Regions from separate parts of the Bradyrhizobium sp. HKCCYLS3070 genome, predicted to be linked through region 1. Evidence: predicted binding sites of a transcription regulator. Region 1 holds the regulator's gene; each other region holds the start of a gene.
The links. Region 1 encodes PhoB, which activates phosphate uptake and scavenging genes when phosphate is short. Its sites were predicted from a motif close to TGTCATNNANCTGTCAT; they were not measured.
Positions count from the first base shown of each region.

Region 2: ACQR03_RS14815 (alkaline phosphatase D family protein) is a predicted target of PhoB. The motif match lies at 2,513-2,529, and genes of this name have one in related genera.
Region 3: ACQR03_RS21215 (UDP-2,3-diacylglucosamine diphosphatase) is a predicted target of PhoB. The motif match lies at 2,384-2,400, and genes of this name have one in related genera.
Region 4: phnC (phosphonate ABC transporter ATP-binding protein) is a predicted target of PhoB. The motif match lies at 2,256-2,272, and genes of this name have one in related genera.

Region 1 is NZ_JBNPTI010000005.1:355,955-360,423, forward strand. Features, by position in the region: gene ACQR03_RS19215 (HoxN/HupN/NixA family nickel/cobalt transporter) at 1-419, opposite strand, end outside; gene ACQR03_RS19220 (trypsin-like serine protease) at 596-1,912, opposite strand; gene phoB (phosphate regulon transcriptional regulator PhoB) at 2,059-2,766, opposite strand; gene phoU (phosphate signaling complex protein PhoU) at 2,783-3,499, opposite strand; gene pstB (phosphate ABC transporter ATP-binding protein PstB) at 3,530-4,351, opposite strand; gene pstA (phosphate ABC transporter permease PstA) at 4,348-4,469, opposite strand, start outside.
Region 2 is NZ_JBNPTI010000003.1:500,941-505,409, forward strand. Features, by position in the region: gene ACQR03_RS14800 (YkvA family protein) at 1-333, opposite strand, end outside; gene ACQR03_RS14805 (4a-hydroxytetrahydrobiopterin dehydratase) at 439-786, opposite strand; gene ACQR03_RS14810 (TAXI family TRAP transporter solute-binding subunit) at 1,117-2,460, shown strand; gene ACQR03_RS14815 (alkaline phosphatase D family protein) at 2,600-4,171, shown strand; gene ACQR03_RS14820 (response regulator) at 4,217-4,469, opposite strand, start outside.
Region 3 is NZ_JBNPTI010000006.1:299,255-303,723, reverse strand. Features, by position in the region: gene ACQR03_RS21225 (caspase family protein) at 1-500, shown strand, start outside; gene ACQR03_RS21220 (threonine ammonia-lyase) at 511-1,500, opposite strand; gene ACQR03_RS21215 (UDP-2,3-diacylglucosamine diphosphatase) at 1,548-2,360, opposite strand; gene pyk (pyruvate kinase) at 2,553-3,971, opposite strand; gene ACQR03_RS21205 (tartrate dehydrogenase) at 4,127-4,469, opposite strand, start outside.
Region 4 is NZ_JBNPTI010000006.1:878-5,346, reverse strand. Features, by position in the region: gene phnE (phosphonate ABC transporter, permease protein PhnE) at 1-225, opposite strand, end outside; gene phnD (phosphonate ABC transporter substrate-binding protein) at 321-1,253, opposite strand; gene phnC (phosphonate ABC transporter ATP-binding protein) at 1,333-2,142, opposite strand; gene ACQR03_RS19890 (DapH/DapD/GlmU-related protein) at 2,317-2,979, shown strand; gene ACQR03_RS19885 (alpha-D-ribose 1-methylphosphonate 5-triphosphate diphosphatase) at 2,976-4,160, shown strand; gene ACQR03_RS19880 (DUF1045 domain-containing protein) at 4,167-4,469, shown strand, end outside.

The DNA of each region.
Region 1 (4,469 bases):
GCCGACACCGACGTGCCGATGACGCCGCCGATCGCCCTGATCGCGCTCTCTTCATCCAGGAGGTCGGCGCCGGCGATGAGGCTCACGACGATGGTGGCGATGACGACGACGCTGGAATGGCCGAGCGCAAAATACAGGCCGGCGGCGCGCGGGGCGCTACCGTCCTGCACCAGCTTCCGCACGACGTTGTCGATCGCCGCGATGTGATCCGCATCGACCGCATGGCGCAGTCCGAGCAGCCAGGCCAGCATCGCGGTGCCGACGATGGCGGGCCGGTCGGCGTAGAGCGCGAACGCCCAGGCCCAGGCGAGCGCGTTGGCGGCGACCAGCCCGCCGACGAGCGCAACGTTGCGGCCGGGCTGCGATCGCCACCACAGCAGCCGAGGGGCACGAGGATGATCAATTTGAACAATCGTCATACTCGGACTATAGCAAGAGCCAGGCCAGTTCGGTAAAGCCCCCCGCTGCAGGCAAAAGCTGCAGGAAAACGTGGGCGGCCCTTCCCGGATTGCCCTCTCGCTTGGCAACCCGCTATCCAGTCACGCACAGATCATGACCAGCGGCGGGACATCTTCTTCTCTCGCCCCTCCTTCGCTCACCGCATCGAGGCACTCTGTGCCGTGATCTCGCGCCGCACGACCGCCTCGAACTGGCTCGCGGGGGCGGCGAACATCAGCCGGGTCTCCTCGTGGAACGCCGAGAAGATGCCGACCACGGCCGGCTGTCCGCCGACTTCGGCCATGATGGGGGAGCCCGAATAGCCGAAATTGGCGAGGCAATGCACCGTCAGCAGCATCCCGTCCTTGGTCATGCCGGCGCTGCAATTGCGCTGGCCGGTCGGCGAATAGCGCCGCTCCTGGCCATAGCCGATCTCGGAGATGGTTCCGGCCGTGGTCGCAGCCTGCAATTCCTCGCGCGTCAGCGCCCTGACCTCAACCGGCTTCGACGGCAGCGCGTCCTTCAGCACGATCAGCGCCCAATCGGCGGGCGAGCGGTCGAGCGACCATCTGTCGTGCCGGGTCGGGACGAAATCGGGCGCCACGATCAGCTTGTCGGCGACCGACGATGCCGCCGGCGTGCCCCTGTTCATGCCGGCCAGGAAGCGGACGTTGCCGGGGCTGACCTGCGCCACGCCGTTGAACACGCAATGCGCCGCGGTGAGCACGACGCGCGGCGCGACCAGCGTGCCGGTGCACCAGCCGCCGGTCGAGTATTGCGCGACGGTGACGACGCCGATCGACGACGCCGGCCACGAGGTGGGATCGACGACCTCGCCGATGTGGCGGTCGAGCCCGAGCAGTTGCTCCGGACGCGGAGCGGCGATGCCGGCCTCCGCCGATTCCGGCTTCGGCCGCCAGGCCGCAATGGCACTCTGAGCCTGGACGCGCTGCGGCTCGGTCAACTTGACCCGCTGCACGTCGCGGCCGGCCGATCGCACGCCGCTACGGCCCGCCATCACCAGCCAGGCATAGCCCTGCACGACGTCCTGTTTCACACCGCGGCCGTCGAGCAGCATCAGGCCGAGCATGTATTGCGACTGGGCGAAGCCCTGCGCCGCGGCGCGGCTGAACCAGCGGCCGGCTTCGCCGTAATTGCTCGCAACACCTTCGCCATTGACGTAGGCGATGCCGAGATAGTGTTGCGCGGCAGCGAGCCCCTGATCGGCGGCCTTGCGGTACCACGCCAGCGCCTCGGCGGGGTTGCGCGGTTGGCCCCAGCCGAAGGCGTGCATGAAGCCGACGTCGAACTGCGCCCGCGCATCGCCCTTGGCGGCCAGCGGCAGCAGCCGTCGCATCGCCGCCGCATGCTGCCCGTTGCCTGCCGCCGCGACCGCGTCTTCGAGCTCGGCGGCCGTGGCGCCCGCCGCGCCGCCGAGCAGCACGGCAAGAGATATGATGATGGTCTTGATCAAGGGCGTCCGCTGGCACCGAAACATCGTGACGGCCACGAAGCAGACACGATCAAGACGGCGGCGGCGTGGCGGAAAGCGGACCGCGATCTCCTCAATCGGGCCGCCTCGCGTCTCACACCTGCTGCGTCCTCACGCCGGATCGCCCCTTACACCTGCTCGCTCTTGGCGAAGCGATCATCGAGCGCATAACCGGCGCCGCGCACGGTGCGGATCGGGTCCTGCTCGCGGCCGGGATTGAGCAGCTTGCGCAGGCGGCCGATATGGACGTCGACGGTGCGCTCGTCGATGTAGATGTCGCGGCCCCAGACACTGTCGAGCAGCTGCTCGCGGCTGAACACGCGGCCGGGATGCTCCAGGAAGAACTCGAGCAGGCGGTATTCGGTCGGGCCGAGATCGATCGGCCTACCAGAGCGCGCCACGCGGCGCTTCTCGCGGTCGAGCTCGATGTCGCCATAGGACAGCACGGTCGCCAGCCGCTCCGGACTCGCCCGCCGCAGCAGGCCTTTCACCCGCGCCAGAAGCTCCGGCACCGAGAACGGCTTGACGATGTAGTCGTCGGCGCCGGTCGCGAGGCCGCGCACGCGCTCGCTCTCCTCGCCGCGTGCGGTGAGCATGATGATCGGCAACTGCCGGGTCTCGGTCCGCGCCCGCAGGCGGCGGCACAGCTCGATGCCGGACAGGCCCGGCAGCATCCAGTCGAGCACGACGAGATCGGGAACACGCTCCTTCAGGCGCGTGTCGGCTTCGTCGCCGCGCGCCACTGTCTCGACCTCGTAGCCTTCGGCCTCGAGGTTGTAGCGCAGCAGCGTCGTCAGCGCCTCCTCGTCCTCCACCACCAGAATTCGGGCGCCCATGTCTGAACCGTCTCTCTCAGTTGCCGGGGATCGTCGATGCGAAGCTCGTCATGTCGCCCTTCGGGCGCTTGTCCATGATCTGCTGGCCTTCGATCATATAGAACACCGTCTCGGCGATGTTGGTCGCGTGATCGCCGATGCGCTCGATATTCTTGGCGCAGAACATCAGGTGGATGCAGAACGAGATGTTGCGCGGATCCTCCATCATGTAGGTCAGGAGCTCGCGAAACAGCGAGGTGCAGATGGCATCGACTTCCTCATCGCCCTTCCACACCGTCATCGCCGCCGGCAAATCGTGCGCGGCATAGGCGTCCAGCACCGTCTTGACCTGCGACTGCACGAGATCGGTCATGTGCTCGAGCCCGCGGATCAGCTTCAGCGGATGGAAGTCGCTCTCCAGCGCCGCGACGCGCTTGCCGATGTTCTTGGCGAGGTCGCCGATGCGCTCCAGATCGGTCGCCACGCGCATCGCGCCGACGATCTCGCGCAGGTCGACCGCCATCGGCTGTCGCCGGGCGATGGTGAGAACGGCGCGCTCCTCGATGATGCGCTGCAGCTTGTCGACCTCGGCGTCGGTGGCGACCACCTTCTGGCCGAGCGCGATGTCGCGTCGCACCAGCGCATCGACGGAATCGACGATCAGCCGCTCGGCGAGGCCGCCCATCTCCGATACCAGACGGGTGAGGTCCTGCAGATCGCTGTCGAACGCCTTGGCGGTATGTTCACTGGCCATGATGATCTCCTGAAGACAATGTCGTCGGCGTCAGCCGAACCGGCCGGTGATGTAATCCTGGGTCCGCCGATCGCTCGGCGAGGTGAAGATCTTGCTGGTGTCGTCGAACTCGATCAGCTCGCCGAGATACATGAAGGCGGTCTTGTCGGAGACGCGCGCCGCCTGCTGCATGTTATGCGTCACGATGGCGATCGTATAGTTTTCGGCGAGTTCCTGGATCAGCTCCTCGACCTTGGCGGTCGAGATCGGATCGAGCGCCGAGCACGGCTCGTCGAACAGGATCACCTCCGGCCGGACCGCCACGGTACGCGCGATGCACAGCCGCTGCTGCTGGCCGCCGGACAGCGACAGGCCCGAGGCGTTGAGCTTGTCCTTGACCTCGTTCCACAACGCGCCGCCGCGCAGCGCCTTCTCGACCCGGTCGTCCATCTCCGACTTGGAGATCTTCTCATAGAGGCGGATGCCGAAGGCGATGTTCTCGTAGATCGTCATCGGGAACGGCGTCGGCTTCTGGAACACCATGCCGACCCGGGCACGCAGCAGGTTCAGATCGAGCTTGGGATCGAGGATGTTGGTGTTGTCGAGCATCAGCTGCCCGGTCGCCCGCTGCCCCGGATAGAGATCGTACATCCGGTTGAAGATGCGCAGCAGCGTGGACTTGCCGCAGCCGGACGGGCCGATGAACGCGGTGACGCGGTTGGTGCCCAGCGACAGGTTGATGTTCTTCAGCGCATGATGGTCGCCGTAGTAGAAGTTGAGGTTGCGCGCGGTCACCTTGGCCGGCGCATCCGGAAGCGCCTTGCCGTGAAGAGCGTGATTGGGCTGACTGACGGAGACGGACAGTTCGGTCATTTGGTGTTCCTCTCGGCGCCGAGAATGCGTGCACCGATGTTCAGGGCGAGCACGGCCAGAGTGATGAGAAGGGCTCCGCTCCAGGCCAGTTGTTTCCAGTAGGCATAAGGGCTCTGGA
Region 2 (4,469 bases), on a different contig from region 1:
ATGATGGTCGGGCGTGATGTGCGAAGCGACCATGCGGATGGCGGTGGCGAGCACCGCCGCGTCGTCGGTGAAGCCGAGGATGGGCAACACGTCAGGCATGAAGTCGAACGGCACGACGAAGTAGGCGATGGCGCCGAGCAGGGCGACCTGTACGTGCCGGGGTGTCTCCTTGTCGAAGGCGCAGTAATACGCCGCAAGCAGCTCCTCGGCGAATGGCAGCCGCGCGACAACCTTCTTGAACTTGATCCAGAAACGACGGCGAAGGGTCTCGCGATCCCGGGCCAGCCGCTCCGCGGGCTCGAAGCCAACGCTGTAGTCGGTCGCATCCGACATGATGTCCGATCTCCGGTTCCCGACGGCGCTGGGGGCGCGGTCCTCGCCCTCGGATGTGGTGATGGCGGCGCCGGCCGCAAGGCGCGTGCCGTCGTCGCGAAGATCTCAGCCGCGCATCGTCGCGGCGATCGCATTCATCGCCTTGGCGAGCGCGATGTCGCGCATGGTCACGCCGCCTGCGTCATGGGTCGTGAGGACCACCTCGACGGTGCGGTAGACGTTGCGCCACTCGGGATGATGGTCAGCCTTTTCAGCGACCAAGGCGACGCGGGTCATGAAGCCGAAGGCTTCGTTGAAGTCTGTGAATGTGAACGTGCGGGCGATGGCCTCACGGCCTTGCGCCTCAGACCAGCCGGGAAGCTCCCGCAAGGCGGTGGCGCGTGCCTCCGTCGACAATGGTTGCGGCATCTCGATCTCCTCTTGTGCTGCAATCGACCGGACACGTGGCGGCATCCGGGTGATCGCGGGGCTACCTCCGGCTGGATCGCGCTGGTGTCCGGTTGCCAAGACTAACCGAAAACGCATCCCGATCAGAGCCTTGTCACAGGCGCGATGCCGGAGGCGCTTGGAACTGCCCCGATCCTCCGGCGACTGGTGCGATGGTAACCATGACGCAGATGTCACCCCGGGCGGACAAGAAATTTGCTACAGTTCGGCTCTATTGAAGGACGACGTGGCCAGACGAAGCCGCCTGTGGCATCGCCCGGGCCTGGGACCACCGGAGGACGGGATCTGGTAGATACTCAGACCACGCCAGCGCAGCGCTCACGGATGCGCCCTGCCGTGTTCATCGTCATCGCCGGGATCCTTGCGGTCGTCGGCGCTTTGACGGGTGCCTACTATTTCGCGATGCGTCCCGTGGTGCTCAAGATCGCGGTCGGTCCGCCCAACAGCGACGACCTGAAGGTCGTCCAGGCCCTGACCCAGGCCTTTTCCCAGTCGCACGCCTCCGTCAGGCTGCGGCCGGTTCCGACCGAGGGCGCCGCACAGAGCGCGCAGGCGCTGGCCGCAGGCAAGGTTGATCTCGCGATCGTCCGGGGTGACCTCGAGGTCCCAAAGAACGCGCAGGCCGTGGCGACGCTGCGCAAGAACGTCGCCGTGCTCTGGGTGCCTCCGGGCGGCAAGGGCAAGGGTCGCAAGGGCGCCAAGATCACCAAGATCTCCCAGCTCGCGGGCCACAAGGTCGGCATCATCGGTCGGACCCCGGCGAACGCCAATTTGCTGAAGGTGATCCTGCATCAATACGGCGTCGACGCCGGCAAGGTTGAGATCGTCCAAGTCCCGATCACCGAGGCCGCCGAAGCCGTGCGCAACCAGCGGGCGGACGTCTATCTTGCGGCCGGACCCATCAATAGCAAGATCACGGCGGATGCGATCGCCGCTGCCACCAAGGACGGCGGCACGCCGACCTTCCTGGCGATCGATTCGGCCGAAGCGATCGCGCAGAACCACCCCGAATATGAATCGACCGAAATTCCCGCCGGCGCGTTTGGCGGCTCGCCCGATCGTCCCGAGGACGAGGTGAAGACCATCAGCTTCAACCACCACATCGTGGCGCGCAAAGGCCTGTCGGATTCGACAGTGTCCGCGTTCACCCATCAGCTGTTTTCGGTGCGCCAGCAATTGCTGTCGGAGTTCCCGCTGGCTGCCAAGATCGAGACCCCCGACACCGACAAGGACGCCGCGATTCCGGCGCATCCCGGCGCGGCGGCGTTCATCAACGGCGAGGAGAAGACCTTCCTCGACCGCTACAGCGACTACATCTGGTGGGGCCTGATGGCGCTTTCGGCGATGGGTTCGGCCGGTGCGTGGTTCGCCGGCTATCTCAAGCGCGACGAACGCACCATCAACACCTCGCTGCGCGATCGTCTGCTGGAGATGATCACGATCGCGCGCAAGAGCGATTCGACCGAGGAGCTCGACCAGCTGCAGAGCGAGGCCGACGAGATCCTGCGCAACACGCTGACCTGCTTCGAGGACGGTGCAATCGAGCACGCGGCGTTGACCGCGTTCAACATCGCGCTCGAGCAGTTCCACAACGCGGTGGCCGATCGCAAGCTCATCCTGATGAGCATGCCCGCCAATCTGCAGCGAACCGGCGCGCAGTTGCGTGCCGCCGGCACCTGAGGGCGGACGATGTTCGCCCTGCGGCCGCGTCACGCGCTGTCCACGGCGCGATTGTAATTCCAGCGTCATCAATCTTTTCTAGGTCTGCCGGGCCGTGGCTCGCGCCGGCTCCCGCGCGCGATCCGACCAGGAGATCCGCATGACGCTTCGCATTCCTCGACCGCAGACAGCCCTGTCCCGCCGCCGCTTCCTGTCGACGGCCGCCGCAGCCGGCGTCACGACGCTGGCGATGCCCTATCTGAGCCGCGCCGCCGACCGGCCGCAGATCACGCATGGCGTGCAGTCCGGCGACGTCGGCATGGATGGTGGCGTGGTCTGGGCGCGCGCCGACCGGCCGTCGCACATGCTGGTCGAGGTGGCGACCACCGAATCGTTCAAGGACGCGCGTACGCTGCCTCCGATTGCCGCGCTTCCGGAAAGCGACTTCACGGCCAAGATGCTGATCGACGGCCTTCCGAGCGGCCAGGACATCTTCTACCGTGTCAAGTTCCGCGACCTGTCGCATACCGCGGTCGAAAGCGAGGCCGTGGCCGGCCGCTTCCGCACCGCGCCAGGCAACAAGCGCGACGTCTCGTTCGTCTGGGGCGGCGACGTGGCGGGGCAGGGCTGGGGCATCAATCCCGATGATGGCGGCATGTTCACCTTCTCGACGATGAAGAAGCACCGCCCGGACTTCTTCCTGCACTCCGGCGACACCATCTACGCCGACGGTCCGATCAAGTCCGAGGTGAAGCTGCCGGACAACAAGGTATGGAAGAACCTCACCGTGGAAGAGAAGGCCAAGGTCGCCGAGACGCTCGACGAATTTCGTGCCGCCCACAAATACAATTTCCTCGACGAGAATGTTCGCGCCTTCAATGCCGAGGTGCCGATCTTCGTGCAGTGGGACGATCACGAGGTCACCAACAACTGGTCGGCCTCCAAGGAGCTGCCCGCCGCCTACAAGGAGCGCAACATCCAGTTGCTCGCGGCCCGCGCGGCGCGCGCCTTCCACGAGATGTATCCGATGCGCGAGAGCATCATCGAGCCGGGCCGAGTCTATCGCACCATCAACTATGGCCCGCATCTCGACGTGTTCGTGCTCGACGAGCGCAGCTACCGCGGCGCCAACGGTCCCAATCTCGAGGACGAGTATGGTCCGGCGTCCTACTTCATCGGGCCGGAGCAGATGCGCTGGTTGAAGCAGGCGCTGCTCAATTCCCGCGCGACTTGGAAGGTGATCGCCTCCGACATGCCGCTCAGCATCATCGTCTATGACGACGCGGCCAACAAGAAGGGCTCGGAAGCCATCGCCCAGGGTGACGGCCCGGCGCGCGGCCGCGAGCTCGAGATTGCCGAGATCCTGCGCTTCATCAAGACCGCGCCGATCCAGAACACGGTGTGGCTGACGGCGGACGTGCACTACGCGGCCGCGCATTATTACGATCCGAACAAAGCGCAGTTTCAGGACTTCGAGCCGTTCTGGGAGTTCGTCTCCGGTCCGCTGCATGCCGGCACGTTCGGTCCGAACGAGCTCGATAACACCTTCGGCCCCGAGGTGCGCTTCATCAAGGCGCCCGGCCTCGACAGGCAGAATCTGCCGCCGTCGGCCGGCATGCAGTTCTTCGGCCACGTCAAGATCGAAGGCGCCACGGGCCAGATGACCGTGACCCTGCGGGATCGCGCCGACGTCGCGCTGTGGTCGACCACGCTCGATCCGAAGCTCGGCTGAGGTCTCGTTGTTCGGCGGCAAGACGATCGCGTGCGGCGACGGCAACTAATCGCGTCGCCGCAGCACCGCCTCCAGCGCCTCGGTCGGGCAAGGCTTCGGCAGCCGCGGCCGGTCGGCGAATGCGGCCGGCACGCGGTCGGCGCCATAGCCGGTCGAGAATGCGAAGGGAATGCCGAGCGCCGTCAGCCGCTCGGCAATCGCAAAGCTCTTTTCGCGGACCAGGCCGACATCGAGCAGCGCGAATTGCGGGACGCGCTCGGCGATCATGGCGAGCGCGGTTGCGACGTTGGCTGCGATC
Region 3 (4,469 bases), on a different contig from region 1:
GCCGTCTCATGATGCCACCGCAACTGGCACCGATCGCGCGACCGTTCAATCCCGGTCCGCAGATCCAGAGCCATCCAGCCCCGCAACCGACGCTGCCGGCCGCCACCGTGCCGCACGGACCGCTGCCGCCAACGGTGGTCACGAAAGGCAATGCCATCAACAACGCGGGTCCCAACAAGGTCGTCGATCCCGGGCCTATCGCTCAGACCAAGTTGCGCGACAGGATCGTGCCGCCGACAAATCCGCCCGTGGCTACGAAAATCCAGCGCGATCCACTGAAGCGCAGTCCTGGGCGGCCATTCGACGCCCGCGAAGTGCGGCGTCCCTTCCCCGGCAATTCCGGACCGTTCAAGCCGAACATCAACGCGTCGCATCCGTCGATGGCGCGTGGCCAAGGCGGGATGCAGGGCGGCCCGGCGCGGAGCACGCCGCACGTCGCGCAGTCCGGACTGCGGATGGGCGGCGGGGGATTTGCAAAAGGCGGCCTCAGCTTTCACTGAGGCTTGATCGTCAGGCGATCAGCCTGGCGTAGAGCTCAGCATCGACATTGCCGCCGGACAAAACGATCACCACCGTCTTGCCCGCCACATCCAGCCGGCCGGCCAGCAATGCTGCAAGCCCGACCGAACCGCCGGGCTCGACCACGAGCTTCAGCTCCCGGAAGGCAAAGCCGACCGCGCGCCCCACCTCCTCATCCGAAGCCTCGACCGCGGCCGACAGCAGTTGGCTGTTGATGGCGAAGGTGATCTCGCCTGGAATCGCCGCCATCAGCGCGTCACAGATGGTCCGGCCCTTTGCGTCGTGCGCCTCGCGGTGGCCGGCCCGTAGCGAGCGCGCATGGTCGTCAAAACCCTTTGGCTCGGCCACGACCATCCGGGTGTTGGGAAAGCGCGCCTTGACCGCGGTCGAGACGCCGGCAAGCAGTCCACCGCCCGAAGCCGGGACGATCACCAGATCCGGCGACAGGCCGAGCGCCGCGAGATCTTCGGCGATTTCACGACCGACGGTGCCCTGCCCTGCGATGACGTAGGGATCGTCATAGGGCGGCACCACCGTCGAGCCGCGCTTTGCTGCGATATCGCGCGCGATCGCTTCGCGGTCCTCGCGATCGCGATCATAGAGCACGACGTCGGCGCCGAACGCCTTGGTGCGCTCGCGCTTGGCCGCTGGCGCATCCGAGGGCATCACGATCGTGGCGTCCATGCCCAGCAATGTGGCGGCATGGGCGACGCCCTGCGCATGATTGCCGGAGGAGAATGCGACGACGCCGTTGCCGCGCGCTGCTTGCGGGATCGACGCCAGTTTGTTGTAGGCGCCGCGGAACTTGAACGAGCCGGTCCGCTGCAGCACCTCCGGCTTCACGAAGACGTTCGCTTTGAACCGCTCGTTGAGCACGGGGGCTGGCAGCAGCGGAGTCCGCACGGCCACGGGCGCGAGGACGCGTGCCGCCGCCTCGATGTCGGCGGCGGTCACGGGCAGGATCGGGGAATGAGCTGTCATACCCCTATTTTACCGCGCCCGATTGCCGAGAGGCAAGGGAACCGGTGTCAGGCGGCGCGGGCGGCCAGCTGCGGAACCGGCGCGGGTTGCCGCTGCGGATCGGTCCAGGTCAGGATCTCGAAACGGCCGTCCTCGTGCTCGACCAGCGCCGTGCAGCTCTCGACCCAGTCGCCGCAATTCATGTAGCGAATGCCGTCCTGGTCGCGGATGACGGCGCAATGGATGTGGCCGCAGATCACGCCATCAGCGCCATGCCGCCGCGCCTCCGAGGCCAGCGCCGTCTCGAACGCGCCGATGTAGTTGACGGCGTTCTTGACCTTCTGCTTGGCCCATTGCGACAGCGACCAATAGGGAACGCCGAACATGCGACGGAAGAAGTTGACCAGACGGTTCATCTGGATGGCGAAGTCATAGGCCTTGTCGCCGAGATGGGCGAGCCAGCGCGCATTCTGCACGACCAGATCGAAGATGTCGCCGTGGATCACCAGATAGCGTTTGCCGTCGGTGCCGGTGTGCAAGATGTTCTCGACGACGTCGATGCCGCCGAAATGCGTGCCGTAATAGCCGCGCAGGAACTCGTCGTGATTGCCGGGGACATAGACGATCTTGGCGCCCTTGCGGGCCTTGCGCAGCATCTTCTGCACCAGGTCGTTATGCGACTGCGGCCAATGCCAGCTCGATTTGAGCGCCCAGCCGTCGATGATGTCGCCGACCAGATAGATCGTGTCGGCATCATGGTGACGCAGGAAATCGACGAGGAGATTGGCCTGCGAGCCGCGGGCTCCGAGATGAACGTCCGAGATGAACAACGTCCGAAAGCGCCGAGCCGGGCTTTCTTCACCAGCAGTCTCAAGTCCCATGCGCGCCCACCTAACAGTCCCTGATGACACCGCGATGACGAAACGCCGCACCGGCAGAACCCATCCTGCCGGACCGCGACCGGACACCGCTCGTTTGACGACTCGCGATGTCCCTCGTCACTGCCCCGCGATACCAGCGGGGTGCGACAATCAGGCGACAGGCGGGCAGCGCGAACAGGGAAAATCAGCCTCCTATCTCGGCACGGTGACGACGCGCAGATTGTTGGTGGTGCCGGTCTGCGCGAACGGAATGCCGGCGACGACGACGAGCAGGTCGCCGGCTTCAGCGAACTCCTCCTGCACGGCGAAGAAGGTCGCGCGCTCGACCATCTCCTCGTAGCTCTGCACGTCCTGCGACAGCACGCTGTGCGCGCCCCACAGCAGGCACATCCGCCGCGAGGTGTCCTCATTCGGCGTGATCGCCAGAATCGGCAGGCTCGGCCGCTTGCGCGCAACGCGCGAGGCCGAGGTGCCGCTCGACGTATAGGCCACGATCGCCTTGGCGTGGATCGCCGAGGCGAGATCGGCCGCCGCGGTCGCCACCGCATGCGGCGGCGTCTGCTCCTCGCCCGGCTGCGTCGCCTCGACGATCGAGCGGTACATCTTGTGGCCTTCGGTGGCCTTGATGATGCTGTCCATCATCGCCACCGCCTCGCGCGGATATTGCCCGCTGGCCGATTCCGCCGACAGCATCACCGCGTCGGCGCCGTCATAGATCGCGGTCGCGACGTCGGAGACCTCGGCGCGCGTCGGCGTCGGCGTCGCGACCATCGAATCCAGCATCTGCGTCGCGACGATCACCGGCTTCACCGCGAGCCGGCAGGCGCGCACCAGCTCCTTCTGCTTGCCCGGCACGTCCTCGTTGGGAATCTCGACGCCGAGATCGCCGCGCGCAACCATGATCGCGTCAGAGAGCTGGATGATGTCGTCGATCCGCTCCAGCGCCGCCGGTTTCTCGATCTTGGACATGATGCCGGCGCGGCCATTGATCAGGCCCCTCGCCTCCAGCACGTCGGACGGCTTCTGCACGAACGACAGCGCCACCCAGTCGACGCCGAGGTCGAGCCCAAAGGCAAGATCAGAACGGTCCTTGGCCGTCAGCGGCGATAGCTCCAGAATGGTGCCGGGCAGATTGACGCCCTTGTGATTGGAGATCGCGCCGCTGACGATCACCTTGGCCTCGATCCAGTCGTCGCCGAGGCCGGTGACGCGGACGCGCACGCGGCCGTCATCGATCAGAAGATCGTGACCGGGCGAGACTGCCGCAAAGATTTCCGGATGCGGCAACGGAATCGATGTCTTGTCGCCCTCGGTGCCGTTGAGAACAAATCGAATCGTCTCGCCGGCTTCGACCTGGATCTTCTTGTCGCGCAGCGTGCCGACGCGAATCTTAGGACCCTGCAGATCCATCAAGATGCCGATCGGCCGCTGCACTTCCTTCTCGAGGGCGCGGACCGCGGCATGGACCTTGGCGTGATCGGCCTGGGTGCCGTGGCTGAAGTTGAGACGAAAGGTGTCCACACCGGCGAGGAACAGCGCTTTCAGCATCTCCGGAGAATTGCTCGCGGGACCGACAGTCGCGACGATCTTGGCTCGACGGTGACGACGCATGATGTGTCCTTTCTCCTTAAGCCGTGTCTCGCGTCTCTATGACACGCATGTGATTGGCATGCGCGGACGCAGCGGAAGCGCTGATATACGCCCCGCAGCGTCCATTGCAAGCGCGACACGGAACACGCCAGAATTGTGCAAGAGAACAGCACGCCTCAGGCGTTGGAGCCGTGGATCGCGTCGATGACGGCGTCGGTCACCTGCTTGGTCGTCGCCGTGCCGCCAACATCGGGGGTCAGGATGCCGGCTGCACAGACTTTCTCGACCGCAGCCATCAGCCGCGCGGCCGCGTCCGTCTCGCCGAGATGCTCGAGCATTTGCGCGCCGGTCCAGAACGTCGCGACCGGGTTGGCGATGCCCTTGCCGGTGATATCGAACGCCGAACCATGGATCGGCTCGAACATCGACGGGAAGCGCCGCTCCGGATCGATGTTGCCGGTCGGCGCCACGCCGAGGCTGCCGGCCAGCGCGCCGGCGAGATCGGACAGGATGTCGGCA
Region 4 (4,469 bases), on a different contig from region 1:
GTCGTCGAGCGTGAAGATGCGATCGAAGTAGCTGATGAAGTTGCCGAAGTAGGTATAGAACGTCCGCGGATTGACCTCGGCACCGATGGCCGCGGCGAAGAGCACCGCCAGGAATACCATGGCGGACAGGGCAAGACGCAATCGACGGCGCGAAACGGCCCGCCGATAGGTCTCGTTCAGAGCCGCAAGCTGCTGGCTCGGAAGGATCGAAACGGCAACAGCCATCGGCTTCGTGCTGCTCTTGGTTCGGACGTGCGAGGGATTCTTCAACGGACGAGCCGGGCCCCACGAGACCCGGCTCACCATCGATGGATCGTCGATCAGGACGCCTTCTTGCGCAGGCTGTCGACGAATTTGATCAGGTCGATCGTGCCATCCCAGTCCTTCGTCGTGGCAGGGTGGAAGCCCTTCTTCTGGCCGTCGGAGAGACGGTCGAAGGCGGCCTTGTCCTTGATCGGCGCATCGAAGAAGGCCTTGGCGATCGCCGATTTCAGATCGTCCGGCAGGTCCGTGTTGTAGGCGTAGGGGCCGTTGATGATCGGCGCCGACTTGTGAATGATGCGGAAGTCGTCCTTCTTCATCGGCGAACCGTCAGCGTTCTTCAGCATGCCCTTGGTCAGCATCTGGGCCAACGTCGAATCGTTGTCGCTCGTCCATTGGTTGGCCGCGATGTCGACAGTCCCCTGCGAAAGGGCCAGCACCGCGTTCTCGTGGCTGCCGGTGAAGACAACCTTGCCAAAATACGTCTCGGCGTCGGTCACGCCCATCTTGTTGAGCTCGAAGCGGGGCACGTTGTTGCCCGACGTTGAGTTCGGATCGACGAGGCCGAGATTCTTGCCCTTGAGGTCTTCGACCTTCCGGTACGGGCTGCTCGCCTTGACGAAGAACACCGAATAGTAGCCGGTGCTGCCGTCGGAGTTGATGTCGTTGGCGAAGGCATCGGTCTTGACCCCGGTGAGCCGGGCGCGGGCAAACGACGCCGAGCCATAGCTCGCGATGTGGATGTTGCCGGCGCGCTGGCCTTCGATCACGGCCGCATAATCGTTGGCGATACGCAGCGTCACCTTCACGCCCAGCTCTTTCGAGAGATAGTTCACGAAAGGCGTCCAGCGCTCGGTGACACCCGAGGCGTTCTCTGCCGGGACCACGGCGAAGGTCAGCTCAGGATACTTCGCCTTCCAGTCCTCGGCTGACGCCGAGGCCGTGAAAGCCAGCGCAGCGACGCCCGCCAGAACGATGCGACGATTGATCATAACATGCCCTCTTGTTGCAGTAAGTAACAGGTCTCGCCCCCGCGCCATGCGGAAGCTCGAGCTTGCAGAAATCCGCGTCTCAGGCCACGGCCGCTTCGCCAAGTACCGGCACCGTTGCCGCCGGTGCCGGATGGATCGAACCCATCACCTCGTCCGCCTCGAGATCGTAGAGTTCACGTGCGATCTGCGCCGTCAGCGCCGACGGCACGTCGTCGAACACGATCCGTCCGGTCGCCATGCCGATCAGGCGATCGCAATAGCTGCGCGCCAGATCGAGCGAATGCAGATTGCAGACGACGGTGATGCCGAAATGCTTGTTGATGCGCAGCAACGCGTCCATCACGATCTTGGTGTTACGGGGATCGAGCGAGGCGATCGGCTCGTCTGCGAGAATGATCTCGGGGTTCTGCACCATCGCGCGCGCGATCGCGACGCGCTGCTGCTGCCCGCCCGAGAGCTGATCGGCGCGCTGCGCGGCGAGGGAGGCCATGTCGAACTGTTCGAGCGCGGACAGCGCCATGGCGACATCCTCCGCTGGCCAGAGCAGCGCCAGCGAGCGCCACGACGGGATTTCGGCCAGTCGCCCCATCAGCACGTTCGTCAGCACGTCCAATCGGCCGACCAGATTGAACTGCTGGAAGATCATCGCCGAGCGCGCGCGCCACTGCCGCAGGTCACGGCCGCGCAGCGCCGTCACGTCGAGATCCTTGAAGAGGACGCGCCCGCCACTCACCGGGCTCAGACGATTGATGGACCGCAGCAGGGTCGACTTGCCGGCGCCGGAACGCCCGATCACGCCGACGAAGCTGCCCGGTGCAACAGAGAAGGATGCATTGTCGACTGCGGCTTTCATGCCAAAACGGCACGTCAGGCCATCCACCACCAGCATTGAATTCTCCAGACGCCTCGCTTTGGCCTATCGCTAGCGTCTGGATTCTACAGTTATGTGACAGGGACACTGCGGCGCCACGTCCGTCCACATGCCGGTCACAGTCATGCAGATGTCACGCCTCTGTCATAGGGGAGATCCAACACCCTCACAGGCGTAGAGACAGGACGCGAGATGGCCGGCAAGTCGCTTTCGATTGAACCTACCGTTGATCCCTCGGCCAAGCTCCAGGACGTGACGCTCGGCGCCTATTGCGAGATAGGCGCCCGCACCATCCTGCAGGAGGTGACGATGGGCGACTACTCCTATGTGGTCAACGATTCCCAGATCACCTACACGAGGATCGGGAAGTTCTGCTCGATCGCGGCGATGACCCGGATCAATCCGGGCAACCACCCGATGCAGCGGGCGACGCAGGCCCATTTCACCTATCGCGCCAGCGCCTATTTTCCAGGAGAGCCGGACGATGCGGAGTTCTTCGCCTGGCGGAGAGAGCATCATGTCCAGATCGGACACGATGTCTGGATCGGCCATGGCGCGATCGTGCTGCCGGGCCGCAACATCGGCACCGGCGCGGTCGTGGCGGCTGGCGCCATCGTCACCAAGGACGTTCCGGCCTATACCGTCGTCGCCGGCAATCCGGCGCGCCCGATCAAGCGCCGGTTTCCGCACGAGGTCGAGCAGCGGCTGCTGGATCTGGCGTGGTGGGATTGGAATCACGAGGCGCTGCGCGCGGCGCTGCCGGATTTTCGCAAGCTCGCGATCACTGCGTTTCTCGACAAATACGAGGCTGCCCTCGACGCGCGCGTCGCGGTGCTGCAGAGTGCCGCCCCATGACCGATATCTGCATCTCGCGAGGCCGCTGCCTCGTCGATACCGACCTCGTAGACACTTCCTTGATCATATCCGGCGGCGTGATCGCCGGCATCGGGACACCGGGACGCCGGTCGGGTCTCGAACTCGATGCGGAGGGGCTCACTGTGCTTCCCGGCATCGTCGACATCCACGGCGATGCGTTCGAGCGCCAGATGATGCCGCGCGCCGGGGTCGATTTCCCGACAGACGTTGCGCTGATCGACAGCGACCGCCAGGCCATCAGCAATGGCATCACCACGGTCTTTCACGCGACGACCTGGTCATGGGAGCCGGGCCTGCGCAGCGCCGACAATGCGCGGCGCCTGCTCGAATCGATCGAAGCGCTGCGCCCGCGGCTCGCAGCCGACACGCGCTTTCATCTGCGTCACGAGACCTTCAATCTCGACGATGAGGAGGAGATCGGCCGGTGGCTCGCCGACCGGCGCGTTGACCTGTTCGCCTTCAACGATCACATGGATTCGACGGTGGCGAGTCTGGACAAGCCGCACAAGCGCCAGCGCATGGTCGACCGCACCGGCCTGCCCGGCGCGGAGTTCGACCGGTTGGTCGCGCGCATCGCCGCTCGCGCCGACGCCGTTCCGGCCTCGATCGCGCGGCTGGCCGAGATCGCACGCAAGGCTGGTGTCCGCATGCTGTCGCATGACGACAACAGCCCGGCCATGCGCAAGGCGTTTCGCAGCCAGGGAGTGACCATCGCAGAGTTTCCGGTCAATGAGGAGACCGCGCGCGAGGCCGCTCAAGGGGACGACGCGATCGTATTCGGCGCGCCCAACGTCGTCCGTGGCGGCAGCCATACCGGGTGGACGAAGGCCAGCGACATGATCGCCAAGGGCCTCTGCTCGGTGCTGGCCTCCGACTACTACTATCCAGCGCCGCTGCTGGCAGCGTACCGGCTTGCGGCCGACGGCGTTCTTCCGCTGGCGCGCGCCTGGGATCTGATCTCGGGCAGCCCTGCACGCGCAGCCGGGCTGGCGGACCGCGGCACGCTCGCCGAGGGCCGCCGCGCCGATATCATTCTGGTCGACGACCGCGTGCCGTTGCGCCCCCATGTCGTCGCCGTGATCGCGTCCGGCCGGCTGGTCTATCTCACCGAGACCGACCGGCTGAACGCCCGGCCGGCGCGTGCCATGGCGGCGGAGTAGCGAACCATGGCCAATCTTCTGCGCTATGCGATCTATTATGCTCCACCAGCGACGGCGGATCTGGCGGAATTCGGCGCGAGCCTGCTCGGATACGACGCGTGGAGCGGCGATGACCGCAGCTTTCCGAGCGAGATCGTCCGCGCGGTTCCAGACTGGGCTGAGCTGACCGCAGACCCGCGCAAATACGGCTTTCACGCGACCTTGAAGGCTCCGTTCGAGCTGTCCGATGCGGAGAACGAAGCCGCGCTCCGCAGCGCCTGTGCCGCGTTCGCGGCCACGCCGCGAGCCGTCCCGGCCATCCGTCCGATC